One region of the Gudongella oleilytica genome, then DNA from elsewhere that is predicted to be linked to it. Evidence: a T-box and tRNA genes for the amino acid it is inferred to sense, from the RefSeq annotation. Region 1 holds a T-box; the other holds one or more tRNA genes.
The links. A T-box is a leader RNA that pairs with one kind of tRNA and senses whether it is charged. The one in region 1 lies ahead of EC328_RS07125 (valine--tRNA ligase), so its partner is inferred to be a tRNA-Val.

Region 1 (7,613 bases):
CGAAATCATCCATTAATTGATCATATAGAATTGAAAATTTGTCGTAAGTACCCATAAAAACCCTCCTAACCAGCGAGAAAATACATATAGTTTACAATGGCGAATAGGCCAATGGTTACAAAAACAGGAACCCAGTATACTCGCTGATTATCATCCCACTCATAGAAACCCTCATCTAAAACCTCCGTTTCGTGCAGAGGTTCCTGAGATTTGGGAAAATATTTGAGTATCAGAAATAAGATCACCAGTGAAAAGAGCCCCCACCCTGCAAGTAGTACTAAGGCTGCTATAGCTTCAAGCCCTGATGGAAGCTGTGGTGTTCCGGATGCGACCTCCTCCAGCCTCTCAAGCATACTTGAGGCAGCAAAACCAATCGAAAGAGCAATGCCATTGTTAAGTGTATGTCCAATTATAGTTGCGTACAGGCTTTTTGTCTTTATCATTATTATCCCCAGGATCAACCCTAAAAATGCAGGCCCCAGGAAGTTCATAAGATTGAAGTGAAATAATCCAAAAAGCAGCGACGAAAGGATCAATGCCTTCTTCTCTCCCAATCTGCCATAAGCAGACTGCATCGTACCCCTGAACATTACCTCTTCACATATTCCTGGTGTTACCGCGATAACAAAAAGTGCAAGCCAGTACTCTGGCCAGCTCGATGGAATAGGCACCCCGGTGGGAAGACTGTCACTTACTGAATTTAGAAATAGCATCATAATATAATTCAGAAATACGGCTATAGGATAGGCAAATATCATAGTAAGAACAGTGAATAATCCCTGTTTCAAACTAATTGGATTCAGCTTTAAAACCTTCTTCAGGGAATACCCTCTGAGCTTAAGGAAGAGGATGTTTGGAAGGAGTATTATTAGATATTCTGTTATCAGAATTCCGGTATAAAGTTCTTTTCTCTGAACCAACCCCCCTACGAGAAGGAATGCCAGACCGAGCGAAAGGTATAAAATATTTACTCCGTTAGGAGATGGAATTCTCTCTGTTCTCACTGAATCACTTCCTCCGAATCAATAAATACACCTGCAGCAAGTGCAGGTGATGTTTAATTACTCAAATGTAAAAATATAAGGTATATTCCTGTAGTGATCTCCGTAGTTCAGACCATATCCGACTATGAACACATCGGGTATCTCATACCCAACGTAGTCCGGCACAAGATCCACCTGCCTACGGCTTGGTTTGTCAAGCATTACGCAGATTTTGATCGAAGCTGGTTCCCTCTCCTCCAGATGCTCCATTACCTTCAATAATGTATGACCTGAATCGATTATATCATCGACTATCAGTACGCTTTTACCTTTAATTTCACCTCGTATATCCTGCAGAATCTCAACTCTTCCTGATGATATCTCAGCGTGTCCGTAGCTTGCTGTTGTCATAAATTCAATTTCTACCGGAATGTCCATTTCTCTGGCAAGATCGGCAGTAAAAATGAAGCTGCCTCTCAGAAGAGACACTATTACGAGGTCCTTGCCCCTATAGTCTTTGCTGATCTCCTTGCCCATTTCCCTGACTCTGTTGCTTATTTCATCCCTGGAAATTAAAACCTTCTCTTTTTTGTCCTCAAACAAGTCAGTCTCTCCCTTCAACTTATTTTCTCCCCAATATCTGTTTTATTTCCCTTAACTCCCTTAAAATAAGATTCAAGGTGAATTGAATGCTGATTATAATTATAAATATTATAGCACCTACTATCAGGTTTGTATTCATAAAATACCATCCTTTATTCTAAAAATCAAGCTTCTGATTTTCATTATACCCAAAGGGTAGAACAACACCACATTAGGCTTAAACAAATCACATAGATTATCTGCTAAAATCTGTGGTATAATCCTATCAAATATTATGAGGTGATACAATATGTTCCAGGGAATGTCAGAGGACACAGCTCTACAAAGACTGATACTCTTGAAGATAACCAGTTCTTCAATGTCAAATATTACTAATACTAAAATATCAGAAGCCGCAATTGAAAACTTCGATATGAATTTCTTTCAGGTTCAACAGCATCTCTCTGAGTTAACCGAGAGTGGATTCCTGGCAAGTTCAAAATTCGGAGGAGAAGTCACCTATTCCATAACAGATGCTGGTGATTCTATACTGGAGCTTTTTAAGGATAAGCTGTCGGATCAGATCAGTAGTCTTGTAGAATCATTATTCATAACCTCAGGGCAGCTGCAAGGAGCTGACGCCTCATATTTCCTGTCAGAAACAGGAGAATTTTCCGTAGATCTTGTTTTAACTGAAAGAGGCTTAACCATATTCAGGCTTACCCTTAGTATACCGGATGAGATACAGGCGAAAAAAATCTGTTCTAATTGGAAGCTTGAGCCTTCAAACATATTTGGTAAAATCATGAAAATAATTGATCCAGTCTAAAACCCTGCTATATTAGCAGGGTTTTAGCAATTGTTCTAACCTCTCCAATCAAATAAAGTGAACCTCCAAAGAGCACCATATCTTCAGGACCAGCCAGCTCGATAGCCTTCCTCACAGCTTTATCTATTGATGGCTCAACGTACACTTTATCAGTATACTTCCTTATTTCCTCAGCCAGCAGATCAGCCTTCAGCTTCCTGGGCATACTAACTTCAGTTACAACAACCTCGCTGGCCAATGGAATCAGCTTTTCTATCATATGGGTATAATCCTTATCCTTAAGGACTCCTACACCCAAAATAAGCCTTTTAAATTTAAATAAACTTACGGCCTTTGCCAGATTTTCAATACCTTGAAGGTTATGAGCCCCGTCAATCAGGAAGATCGGTTCACGACTTAGAACCTCAAGCCTCCCCTTCCATTTTGTTCCCATCAAGCCTTCATATAGCTGTTCATCAGTAAATTTGACCAAACCTCTTTCCCTTAATTCAAGAAGGCAAACTGCTGCTGTTGAGGCGTTATAAATCTGGTAATCACCGAGCATAGATATTCTGATCCCCTTATGGGAATGACCTTTATAATGCAAATCAAATACGCTGCCTTTATCATTTTCAGTTTTCACTTCAATGTCATCTGGATCGACCTCTACATAGTCTGATCCTATCTCCTCAGATACCCGTTTTATAACCTGCCTGGATTCATCTCTTTGTGGATATGCTACGACCAGTCCGTCTTTTTTAATTATCCCTGCCTTCTGATAAGCAATTTCTGCCAGTGTGGTCCCCAGAACATCCATATGATCATAATCTATGGTTGCTATAACTGAAGCTAAAGACTTTTCAATAATATTTGTCGAGTCAAATCTACCGCCCAGACCAACTTCAAGTACGATGTAATCAACTCCAGCTTCCTTGAAATATAGGAAGCCCAAAGCAGTTACTATCTCAAAGGTGGTAGGGTGCTCAATTCCTTCTGAAACCATTCTATCAGCAGCAGATTTAACCTCTTCAGTAAGTCTTCCAAGTGTCTCCTCTGGAATATCTACACCATTTATCTGGATCCTCTCGGTAAATCTCTCCAGGTACGGAGATGTATACAACCCTGTCCTATAACCGGCTGTCTCAAGGCATTTTGCAATATAAGCTGATATTGAGCCTTTACCATTTGTACCGCCAATATGGATATACTTCATATCCTTATGAGGTTCTCCAAGGTGGTATAACAACCTTCCAACTGAATCCAAACCGAGCCTGGAGCCATATTTGTCCTTATCATTGATATAAGCTAACGCTTCCTGGTAGTTCATTTTATCCTCCCACTATTTCTTTAAGGAATTAATCCTTTCCAAGACATTTTCAAGCATCTGCTTGTACTTAATCTGTTTTTCCTTTTCCTCGTCAACAACCTTAGCTGGTGCTTTGGCGACAAATCCCTGATTAGAAAGCTTAGCATCAACCCGCTTGATTTCATCCTCCAGCTTGGCCTTCTCTTTTTCAAGTCTCTCCAGTTCCTTGTCAAAGTCAATCAAATCTGCAAGAGGAAGGAAAACCTCACATCCATCCAATACAACTGACACGAAGCCCTCCCCAAATCCGCTTTTATCTGAGGTAAATGTAATGGAATCAGCCGATGCCAAGGTTCTGAACTTCTTCTCACTTTGAGAAATTATTTCCTTTAAAGATTCATCCTCAGTAACAAATATCAACCCTGCCTTCCTGGAGGGGACAATATTCATCTCAGCTCTTGCATTTCTGATACCCTTAATGGCTGACTTGATAAATTCAATATTCTTCTCAGATTCCTCAAACAAAGACGCGCTATCAGGCTTTGGCCAGGCTTCCATTATTAGGGCATCCGACTTGCCGGGCAAATGCTGCCAGATTTCCTCTGTTATGAATGGCATAAAAGGATGCAGAAGCTTCAAAGTATCTCTCAGTACCGACACAAGAACCTGCTGAGCTGTTGCCCTTGAGGTTTTATCCTCGCCATATAATCTGGTCTTTGTCATTTCGATATACCAGTCGCAGTAATCCTCCCAAATGAAGTCGTATACCCTTTGGGCAGCCAGTCCAAGTTCATATTTATCCAGGTTAGACTTAACGTCCCCTATAACCTTATTCAGTCTTGTAATGATCCATTTGTCTTCTGGCTCCAGCTCCTTGGTGTCGATGGTATAATCCTCAGTCTCATCGTCAAGATTCATCATTACAAATCTTGTGGCATTCCAGAGCTTGTTGGCAAAGTTTCTGCTTGCCTCAACTCTTTCAGTGTAAAATCTCATGTCATTGCCAGGTGTATTACCCGTAACCAAAGTGAATCTTAGAGCATCAGCTCCGTATTCTTCAATAAGCTCAAGAGGATCTATTCCGTTCCCCAGAGATTTGCTCATTTTCCTTCCCAGTGAGTCTCTGACAAGACCTGTAAGGAAAACATCCTTGAATGGAAGCTCTCCAGTCTGCTCAAGGCTTGAGAATACCATTCTGATGACCCAGAAAAATATAATATCATAGCCTGTTACAAGAACATCCGTTGGGAAGAAATAATCCATATCCTCAGTATCTTCAGGCCATCCCAGTGTAGAAAAAGGCCAAAGGGCCGATGAAAACCAGGTGTCAAGAGTGTCCGTCTCCTGACGGATATTCGTGCTTTCACATTTGCTGCATTTTGTAATTTTTTCTCTTGATACGATTATCTCTCCACAATCGTCACAATAGTATACAGGCAGTCTGTGTCCCCACCACAACTGTCTTGAGATACACCAATCCTTGATATTCTCGAGCCAATGTGTGTATACCTTCCCGAATCTTTCTGGTATAAATCTTAATTCACCATTATAATAGGCCTCCAATGACGGCTTAGCGAGTGGCTCCATTCTTACAAACCATTGCTTTGATATCAGCGGTTCAATAATTGTTTTGCATCTTTCACAATGGCCTACAGCATTGTCATGATCCTTAACTGTCTCCAGATAACCCCTTTCCTCCAGTGCTTTGGCCACAGTCTTTCTGGCTTCGAACCTCTCCAGGCCTTCGAATTCAGCTGCGTTGGAATTCATAAACCCGTCCTCGTTTATAACCACGCATTGGCCAAGTCCGTGCCTTTCTCCCACTTCAAAATCATTTGGATCATGGGATGGTGTTATTTTTAGAGCGCCCGTCCCAAATTCCATCTCAACATATGGATCAGCTATAACAGGTATCTCTCTGTTGATGATTGGAACCAAAGCGGTCTTTCCAACCAAGTGTGAATATCGATCATCGTCTGGATGAACTGCAACGGCAAGATCTCCCAGGATTGTCTCTGGTCTTGTTGTGGCAATGGTAATAAACTGATCACTGTTCTTTATTGGATATTTAACATGCCACAGGTAACCATGAGCATCCTCGTGGTCCACTTCGGCATCTGATATTGCAGTATGACAGCTGGGACACCAGTTGATGATCCTATCTCCTCTGTAAATCAGTCCTTTATCATAAAGCCTTACGAAGACCTCTTCAACGGCGTTGCTAAGCATCTCATCCAGTGTAAATCTATCTCTGGACCAGTCACATGAAACTCCAAGCTTTTTCAATTGGTTTTTTATAGTCCCGCCATATATGTCGGTCCATGCCCAGGCTTCCTTAAGGAAACCTTCTCTGCCCAGCTCCTCCTTGCTTTTCCCTTCAGATTTTATCTTCTCTACTACCTTTGCCTCAGTAGATATGCTGGCATGATCCGTTCCTGGCAGCCAGAGAGCGGAATATCCCTCCATCCTCTTCCACCTGATAAGCACATCCTGAATAGTATTGTTCAGGGCATGTCCCATATGCAAGCTTCCCGTTACATTTGGCGGAGGCATCATTATTGTGTATGGTTTCTTATTTTTGTCAATTTCAGGTGTGAAATACCCATTGTCGTTCCAGAACTTATAAAGTCTGTCTTCAAACTCCTTTGGATCATAATTCTTTGGTAAATTCTCTAACATAGATTCCCCTCCTCGTAAAAATAAAAAACCCTCATCCGTGTAAGGACGAAGGGTTCGCGGTACCACCTTAATTCCACAGCTAAAGCTGAGGCACTTATATGAAATAACGGTTCCCCGTGCAGACTTAGATTAATCAGTCTGCCAGCTCAAAAGCGACCTTCATCATATTCCTACTGCGGCTCTTCCACCAGCAAGCCTGCTCTCTATTAGGGAATCTGATTACTCCTCTTTTTCAAAGCCATTGATATAATTGTCCTAATTATAAAATACAGGAGACTATTTGTCAATCTCGCCTTTTTTATCATCCACAAGTCTTCTAAAAATCTTCATGTAATTAATGAAAGCCAGGATATTAAGAGCCAAGGTCAATGTAAGAAGTAATAAGGAAACATTAAAGGATACCTTGGTTATTATCGATAATATTGAAGCATATAATGAAAACGTTGCTACCTTTCCAAATTTATTGGAAGGGATCACAGATCCTTTATGCTTCAAGTATAAAAGTCCTCCTCCAAGGATCATCACAATTTCCTTTATGAGCATCGGTATCAGAACCCATACCGGAATCAATCCTACAGAGGTGAAAGTGAAAAGTACAGCAAAGCTCATCAGCTTGTCAGCAAAGGGATCCATCAATGCTCCGAGCTTACTCTCAAGATTATAACGTCGTGCAATGAACCCATCTGCAACATCCGATATCCCTGCTAGTATAAATACAAGTCCTGAAAATAGTATCCTATTCTCCGTTCCAGAGTAAAATATGAGCAGGTATATCGGGATTAGCAGTATTCTAAATAAGGTGATCACATTAGGCAGTGTCATATTGGCTCCTTCTGGGATTGTTAATAATTTTACATAGTACGATATTATCCAATGATAAATATTTTGTCAAATAAAATCACTTCTTTTTAAGATTTGCCTCCTCTATTGACTTGAGCTTCCGCCACAATGTCGTTACGCTGATCCCAAGTCTTTCTGCAGCAAGTGACCTGTTTCCTCCAGTTTCCTCCAATACTTTTAGAATTGTATCATTCTCTATCTGATGAAGCACTCCCTTATCATTTGGCAAATTGCTTCCTTCAGGTTTCTCCGATCTTACTCTCCCAAACTCAAGCATCCCCTGGCTTGCCTCATCAGCAATGGAGGAGTCTATCATTTTTTTATCACCAGCCAATACAACGCATCTTTCAATAAAGTTCTCCAACTGTCTCACATTCCCAGGCCAATCGTAGACTATCAGCTTTGCCAAGGCTTC
Region 2 (7,613 bases), 1.1 Mb from region 1:
AACGGTCCGAAGATCATTCCTGAGAAAAAAGTAGATATAAATGGTGTTCCAATAAATCCGGTATCCAGGGACTACCCGGAGGAGTTCATTCAAACCGGGATATCCTGTATAGACGGTCTTAACACACTGGTTAGGGGACAAAAACTTCCCATATTTTCGGGATCAGGCCTCCCGCACGGCGAGGTTGCCGCTCAGATAGCAAGACAGGCAAGGGTACTTGGATCTGGAGAGAAGTTCGCGGTAGTTTTCGCAGCAATGGGCATCACCTTTGAGGAAGCTCAATTCTTCATTGAGGACTTTACGAAGACAGGTGCGATCGACAGGGCGGTGCTTTTCATAAATCTTGCGAACGATCCTGCAATTGAAAGAATTGCAACGCCGCGTATGGCACTTACCTGTGCGGAGTATCTGGCATATGAGAAGGACATGCACGTTCTTGTAATCCTTACCGACATGACAAACTATGCCGAGGCTCTTCGTGAGACCTCTGCAGCCAGAAAAGAGGTTCCCGGAAGAAGAGGTTACCCTGGATATCTTTACACTGACCTTTCCACGATTTACGAGAGAGCAGGAAGGATAAGGGGGAGAAAGGGCTCCATTACCCAGATCCCGATTCTCACGATGCCTGAGGATGACATAACTCACCCTATCCCGGACCTGACAGGCTACATTACTGAGGGGCAGATAATTCTTTCCCGTCAGTTATACAAGAGGGGTATTGAACCTCCAATAAACATAGTGCCATCCCTTTCCCGTCTTAAAGACAAGGGTATAGGAAAAGGCAAGACAAGAGAAGACCATGCTGACACCATGAACCAGATATATGCAGCCTACACGTCAGGTATCGAGGCGAGAGAGCTTGCAACGATCCTTGGAGAATCTGCACTTTCCGATTCCGACAAGGCCTTCGCAAAATTTGCTGAAGCCTTTGACGAAAGGTATGTAAACCAGGGTTATGAGAACAACAGGACCATCGAGGATACCCTTGATCTGGGATGGGATCTGATGAAGATCATTCCAAGAGGAGAACTGAAGAGAATACGTACAGAGTACCTGGATAAGTACCTGCCTCTGGAAGAAAAAGGGGATGAGTAGATGGCGGTTTTAAACGTAAATCCTACTCGTATGGAGCTTACAAGGCTTAAAGCAAGGCTGAAGACCGCCACCAGAGGCCACAAGCTCCTTAAAGACAAGCAGGACGAGCTGATGAGACGCTTCATTGAGCTTATCAAGCAGAATAAAAAGCTGAGGACCCAGGTCGAGAAGGAGCTTAAGGAAGCCTTCCACGAATTTCTCCTGGCAAGTGCAGTAATGAGCCCTGAGCTTCTGGAGGAGGCAGTTGCCTTCCCCAAGGAGAACATCTCGGTGGACATAAAGAAGAAAAACGTAATGAGCGTCCATGTCCCTGTAATGAGCTTTATAAGAAAGCTTGAGGGAGATGAGGGAAGTATCTATCCGTACGGCTTCGCAACGACATCCTCGGAGCTGGACGACGCCATTAGGAAGCTTTACACGATAATGCCCAAGCTTTTGGAGCTTGCTGAGGTCGAAAAGGCCTGCCAGCTTATGGCTGATGAGATAGAAAAGACCAGGAGAAGGGTAAATGCTCTCGAGTACAGGACGATACCTGAGCTTCAGGAAACAATAAGATTCATCAGGATGAAGCTTGATGAAAACGAACGAAGCACGATCACAAGACTGATGAAGGTAAAAGAATTGATCAATAAGTAAAGGCAATTGACAATGGACAATTGACGATTGGCAATTGGCAATTGAAAAGAGAAGAGGCGGACGACTTGTCTGTATTTCTGTCATCCTAACAACTGCCTTTTTTAGCTTTTGGCTCTTGACTTTTAGCTCTTAGTTCTTAGCTTTTAGCTTTTAGTTCTTAGTTCTTCACTATTCAATGTTCAATAATAAAAAAATCAAAAAAATCCCCAGACCGATGTCTGAGGATTTTTTTAGTTATGGTGAGCGATATTGGACTCGAACCAACGACCTCCACGATGTCAACGTGGCGTTCTACCGGCTGAACTAACCGCTCATGTATTCCTATATTAGCACAAAAGTCCTTCTTTTTCAACAGTAATTTAGATGCCCAAAAACGTGAAATATCTGTGAAAGTGTTTACATCGTCCCTCATTAATATTAAACTTAAGGTAAGATAAATAAAGGGAGGCGGAGTGGATGCTAAAGCTCTTGGAAGCTGTTGTTTTTTTCTTGTATCTGATCCTGTTGTTGTATATGGGCGCATACATATCAAGAAACAAGCTGGGGAACAAATCCCATACCGTATTCGGGTATTTAGCATTTATTCTTGCCATGGCTGACTCTGTGTACTTCATCCCCAGACTTTACGGCCTCCTTACTGATGGTCTTGAGGAGAACCTCAGGATACTTGGATGGGGAAGGATAGGTCAGATGCTCATTATGACTCTTTTTTTCCTGGTGCTGTCCGACCTGATAAAGACCAGGTTTTCAACAAAAAGAAAGCTGCCAATGGATAAGCTTCTATATGGACTCATGATATTCAGGGCTGTGATCGGATTATTTCCACAGAACCAGTGGTTTCTCCTGGAGCCTGACGGAACCTTCGCATTCCTTAGGTTCATACCTCTTGTAATTTATGTGCTGCTTCTTTCAATTACCTTGATGGCACACAGCATGAAAAAGGGAGACAGCAATATAATATTATTTACCATTCTGATGATCATCCAGCTCCTTTTGGTCGAGTATCCCATATGGGGAGCTGAGAAGCTTTGGATCACATACATGATGGCTGCGGGTAGAGGGCTGATCTTTTTGTCAATGATATTTATTGGTTACTTGGAAGTCAGGAAGGAAAATGAATTAAGCAGGTATTAGGATCATAAACTATTACTAAAAGTAGGAAGGATTTGGTTTGATGAAGAAAACCCCGATCATGTTCGTGATCATTTTGGTAGCAGTACTGCTTTCTCAGGCAGTCCTTGCAATGGAACCTGAGTACGAGGAAGAGATGGAATTCGTGAACCTTACTGAAAGGGGGACGGTCCTTGAGGCTGGAGAGGTCGAGTCCGGTGAAGGTCAATTCTTCAGAGTCCAGAATGTGACCGTAAGGATAGATTCCGGGAACAGAAAGGGCGAGGTAGTCGAGGTTGAGAATTCACTTTCAGACCACCAATATTATGATATCATAGTGGAAAAAGGACAAAAAGTCGTCCTTATGCTGGAGGAGTACGAGGATGGAAGCTTCAAGACATATATCTCTGATTATTACAGAGCTAATTACCTGGGGTATCTTCTTGTATTGTTTGCACTCTTAGTTATTGCGATAGGCAGGATAAAGGGGGTCAAAGCGCTTGTTTCCCTTGCAATAACTGTAGCTGCAGTACTTTTTGTAATGCTTCCGCTGATGCTTAAGGGTTGGAATCCGATCCTGGTAAGCGTAATCACAGCAGTCGTAGTTACTATCGTTACCATGGTCCTTGTAGCAGGTTTTAACCACAAGACAATGTCAGCAATTTTAGGTACCTCTTTTGGAGTAATAATTGCAGGGGTAATAGCCTTCTACGTAGGAAATAAGGCAAGTCTGTCAGGTCTTTCAGCCGAGGAAGCAACAATGCTCATGTATATACCTCAGGGAATAGAGTTCAACTTCAGGCAGCTGCTTTTTGCAGGGATAATAATGGGTTCCCTGGGTGCAGCTATGGACATAGGAATATCGATCTCATCCAGCATTGAGGAGATCCACAAGGCTAATCCAAGGCTCTCAAGGCGAAGGCTTTTCAGATCGGGCATGAATGTTGGAAAGGACGTTATGGGCACAATGGTAAACACACTTATTTTAGCCTATACAGGAACCTCCATCCCCATGCTTCTATTGTTCATGGCATATGAGACAGAGCTTAGCAAGGTATTTAATCTTGATGTGATAGCAACTGAGGTTGTAAGATCCCTTTCGGGAAGTATAGGCCTTATCCTGACCATACCTATAACGGCTCTTTTCGCAAGCCACTACTCCAAGGAACAGGGCATAAAGCGAATGCGGGCTGCAAAAGCAGAGATAGATACCATGATAGAAAATGAGGTGACCGAATGATCACTATAACCATAACAAATGACGCAAAGGAACACATCCTGGAAAGATGCAATGATAAACCAGGCGTAATGATTGGCATCATACAGCAGAGATCCGGGTGATGCCCTTACAATGAACTGTCAGTTCAGACAGGCGAGCCTAAGGAAAAAAGTGCATTTGACATCTATGAAATAGGAGGGATCACTGTTTATCTCCAAAAGGAAATGGAAATACCCAAAGATAGCGTCGAAATATATATTAAAAACCTTGTGTTCAAGAAGCAGATTTTTGCCAAGGGAATTAAATACAGGGGTCTGTAACTAATATCGAAATCTGAGAGGTGTTATTATATGAAGGTAACGGTTTCAAGTGAAGCAGCTGAACACATAAAGAAAAAATCAAACGGAGAACCAGCTGTAAGAATAGCAGTGATCCAGGTCAAGGGCGGGTGATGCTCCTCAAGCCAACTATCCGTTGAGATAGGACACCCGGGAGATACAAAGCGTTTCTACGAATACGAGGATAATGGAGTGAAGGTATTCATACAGAAAGGGCTCAGTACACCAAACGATCAGGTGGATGTAAACCTGAGCAAGGTGCTGTTTGCCAAGTCCCTTTCAGTCAGAGGGATAAGGTATTGACCAAATAATCGTTTATCGGATGCCTTAAAGGGTAGTAATGTATTGTACAAAATAAGAATTAGGAGGTATCCGAGAATGATTGACAAGAGCCTAAAGGCAATATTAAGAGGAGACATCGGATCAAACAAGGTCAAGAAATTGAGAAATGAAGCCCTGATACCAGGGGTAGTCTACAGAAAAGGAGAACCGTCAAAGAGCTTTGCAGTTGATGAGCTTGAGTTCACGAAGCTTTTCAGGCAGGTGGGGTCATCCGCGCTGTTTGAGCTTGACATGGAGGGCGAAAAGATCCCAACGATTGTAAAGTCCGTGCAAAGGGATCCTGTCAAAGGCAAAGTGATCCATATAGATCTTCAGAAGCTCGATATGGAACAGAGGATAAAGCTCCACGTTCCAATTACACTTTTGAACAGAGACAATATTGCGCTGCAGCCATCTGTTCTTATGCAAATGATGGATGCTGTAGAGATAGAGTGCCTTCCGGGAGATATTCCCGAATCGGTAGGGATAGACGTCTCAGGGATGGACTTTAATACCCCGATATTGGTTAAGGATCTTGACATAATGAAGGATGACAGACTCATAGTCTTGACTGATCCAGAGCAGCTTATCTGTTCACTGAATCCACCGTCAGTATCTGCTGGAGCTGAGACTGAAGGGGAGTCGCCATCTCCGGAAGCGGCTCCGGGAAAAGATGAAGATACAGAATAATAGATACACAGGACAGGCTGGAGAGTCTGTCCCTTTTTTTAGTAAAGGAGGATAGTTATGGGAAAAATTCTCTCAGCATACCTTACACCTCACCCGCCGATAATAATAGCTCAGATAGGTCAGGGGGAGGAGCAAAAGGCCATAAAAACCATAGAGGGCATGGAGGAGATAGGAAGAGATATCGCCATGAGAAAGCCTCAGACGATACTGATCATAACTCCCCATGGGCCTGTATTCTCAGACGCCAATGCAATATCAATGGAGAAAACACTTAAGGGGGATTTCAGCTCCTTTGGCCACAACGAGCTTTCATACTCCTATGACACAGATCAGGAGCTGACCTGCCAGATAGTCAAGAATTGCCTGAAAAACAATATTTCCGTTGCACAGATGACAAAGGACATGTATAAAAGATATAAGCTGGACGGCAAGCTCGACCACGGAGCCCTTGTGCCTCTTCATTTTGTGGACAAGTATTACTCAGACTTTCAGATCGTCCACATAACCTATGGCGTTTTATCCCCAAAGGAGCTGTACCTTTTCGGAAGGCAAATTGAAGCTTCGATCCTTCAACAAAAAAACAATGTGGTCATCATAGCCAGCGGGGATCTGTCACACAAGCTAAAGGACAGCGGACCATACAGCTATAGTCCTGAGGGACCTGAATTTGACAGACTTATAATAGAAATAATTGAAAAGGCAGATATTGGAGCCATATCATCCTTCGACATGGAGCTTGCCCATAAGGCCGGTGAATGCGGACTAAGGTCCCTGATGATACTTGCAGGGATCCTAAGCCCCTATGAGCTTGACACCAAGGTTCTGTCCTATGAGGGGCCTTATGGGGTAGGCTACGGAACAGCAAAGTTAATACCTGGAAAAAGGACAAACAGGGATTTGATGGATACCATCGAAAAATCACAGAAAACAAAGCAGACAGCAATAAGGCAGTCGGAAAGTCCACATGCTGCCCTTGCCAGGAAGAGTCTGGAGCATTACGTTCTGACCGGGGAATATTTAGAAGTCCCGGAGGATCTGCCGGAGGAGCTATTGGTAGCTGCGCGGCCGGTATTCGTTTCAATTAAGAAGCACGGAAGCCTGAGGGGCTGCATAGGCTCCACTGCTGCATCCAGGGGAAGTCTTGCAAAGGAGATAATCCACTATGCCGTTGAAGCTGGAACAAGAGATCCCAGATTTTCAGCTGTCACCGAAGATGAGCTGGAGGAGCTGGTTTACTCGGTGGACGTACTGTCTCCATCAGAGCCAATTCATTCGATTGCAGAGTTAGACCCGGGAATCTATGGGGTAATAGTTGAGAAAGGATACAGACGAGGTCTTCTATTGCCGATGATAGAGGGAGTGGATACCCCCCGGGACCAGGTGAGGATAGCGCTTCAGAAAGCAGGGATATCTGAGGATGATGATTATAAAATGGAACGCTTCAGGGTAGAGAGATACCAATAGGAGATGATTGCCTTGAGGGAAGCTATGTTCTACACCAATAAAGGTGAAAATGTAATCTGTAATCTTTGCCCTCATCATTGCAGATTGGGGGAAGGGCAGAGAGGGAGATGCGGAGCCAGACAGAATATAGGCGGCAAGCTATATTCTCTGAATTACGAGAGGGTAACGGCATACAACTACGATCCTATTGAAAAAAAGCCACTGTATCATTTCTATCCTGGAAGTACAATATTTTCCTTTGGGAGCTACGGCTGTAACCTCGGTTGTGACTTCTGCCAGAACTGGCAGATAGTTACTGATCATAACAGCTTTGTGGAAGCAACTACTGAAGACATTCTCGACCTTGCAAAGGTCAGAGGATCCATTGGGATCGCCTACACCTACAATGAGCCTACCGTTTTCTATGAATTTGTTTTGGACACAGCAAGGAAAGCAAGAGAGGAAGGGCTATTTAACGTCCTCGTCACCAACGGCTATATCAACAGGGAACCCCTGGAGGAACTATTGCAGTATATAGATGCAATGAATATCGATCTGAAGTCGTTTACAAACGAGTTCTATCAGAGCATTTGCAGGGGGACTTTGGAGCCTGTTCTTGAAACCATAAGACTTGCAGCTAAAAAAACGCACGTTGAGCTGACGACACTTATAATTGATGGAAGGAACAGCTCGAAAAAGGAGATGGAGGAGCTTTCAGGCTTCATAGCATCGATTGACCCCGGTATACCATTTCACCTGAG

Region 2: it encodes a tRNA-Val, which carries the amino acid that the T-box ahead of EC328_RS07125 (valine--tRNA ligase) is inferred to sense. The anticodon was not compared.

What each region holds. Positions count from the first base shown of each region.
Region 1 covers NZ_CP035130.1:1,481,594-1,489,206, forward strand. The annotation lists gene EC328_RS07100 (class I SAM-dependent DNA methyltransferase) at 1-55, opposite strand, end outside; gene EC328_RS07105 (type II CAAX endopeptidase family protein) at 66-1,004, opposite strand; gene hpt (hypoxanthine phosphoribosyltransferase) at 1,062-1,604, opposite strand; gene EC328_RS07115 (DUF4364 family protein) at 1,876-2,394, shown strand; gene EC328_RS07120 (bifunctional folylpolyglutamate synthase/dihydrofolate synthase) at 2,402-3,700, opposite strand; gene EC328_RS07125 (valine--tRNA ligase) at 3,713-6,358, opposite strand; T-box leader at 6,397-6,603, opposite strand; gene EC328_RS07130 (CDP-alcohol phosphatidyltransferase family protein) at 6,635-7,180, opposite strand; gene EC328_RS07135 (sigma 54-interacting transcriptional regulator) at 7,257-7,613, opposite strand, start outside.
Region 2 covers NZ_CP035130.1:274,742-282,354, forward strand. The annotation lists gene EC328_RS01330 (V-type ATP synthase subunit B) at 1-1,095, shown strand, start outside; gene EC328_RS01335 (V-type ATP synthase subunit D) at 1,096-1,731, shown strand; tRNA gene EC328_RS01340 (tRNA-Val) at 1,969-2,044, opposite strand; gene EC328_RS01345 (hypothetical protein) at 2,188-2,865, shown strand; gene EC328_RS01350 (YibE/F family protein) at 2,906-4,081, shown strand; gene EC328_RS01355 (50S ribosomal protein L25) at 4,777-5,409, shown strand; gene amrA (AmmeMemoRadiSam system protein A) at 5,467-6,873, shown strand; gene amrS (AmmeMemoRadiSam system radical SAM enzyme) at 6,898-7,613, shown strand, end outside.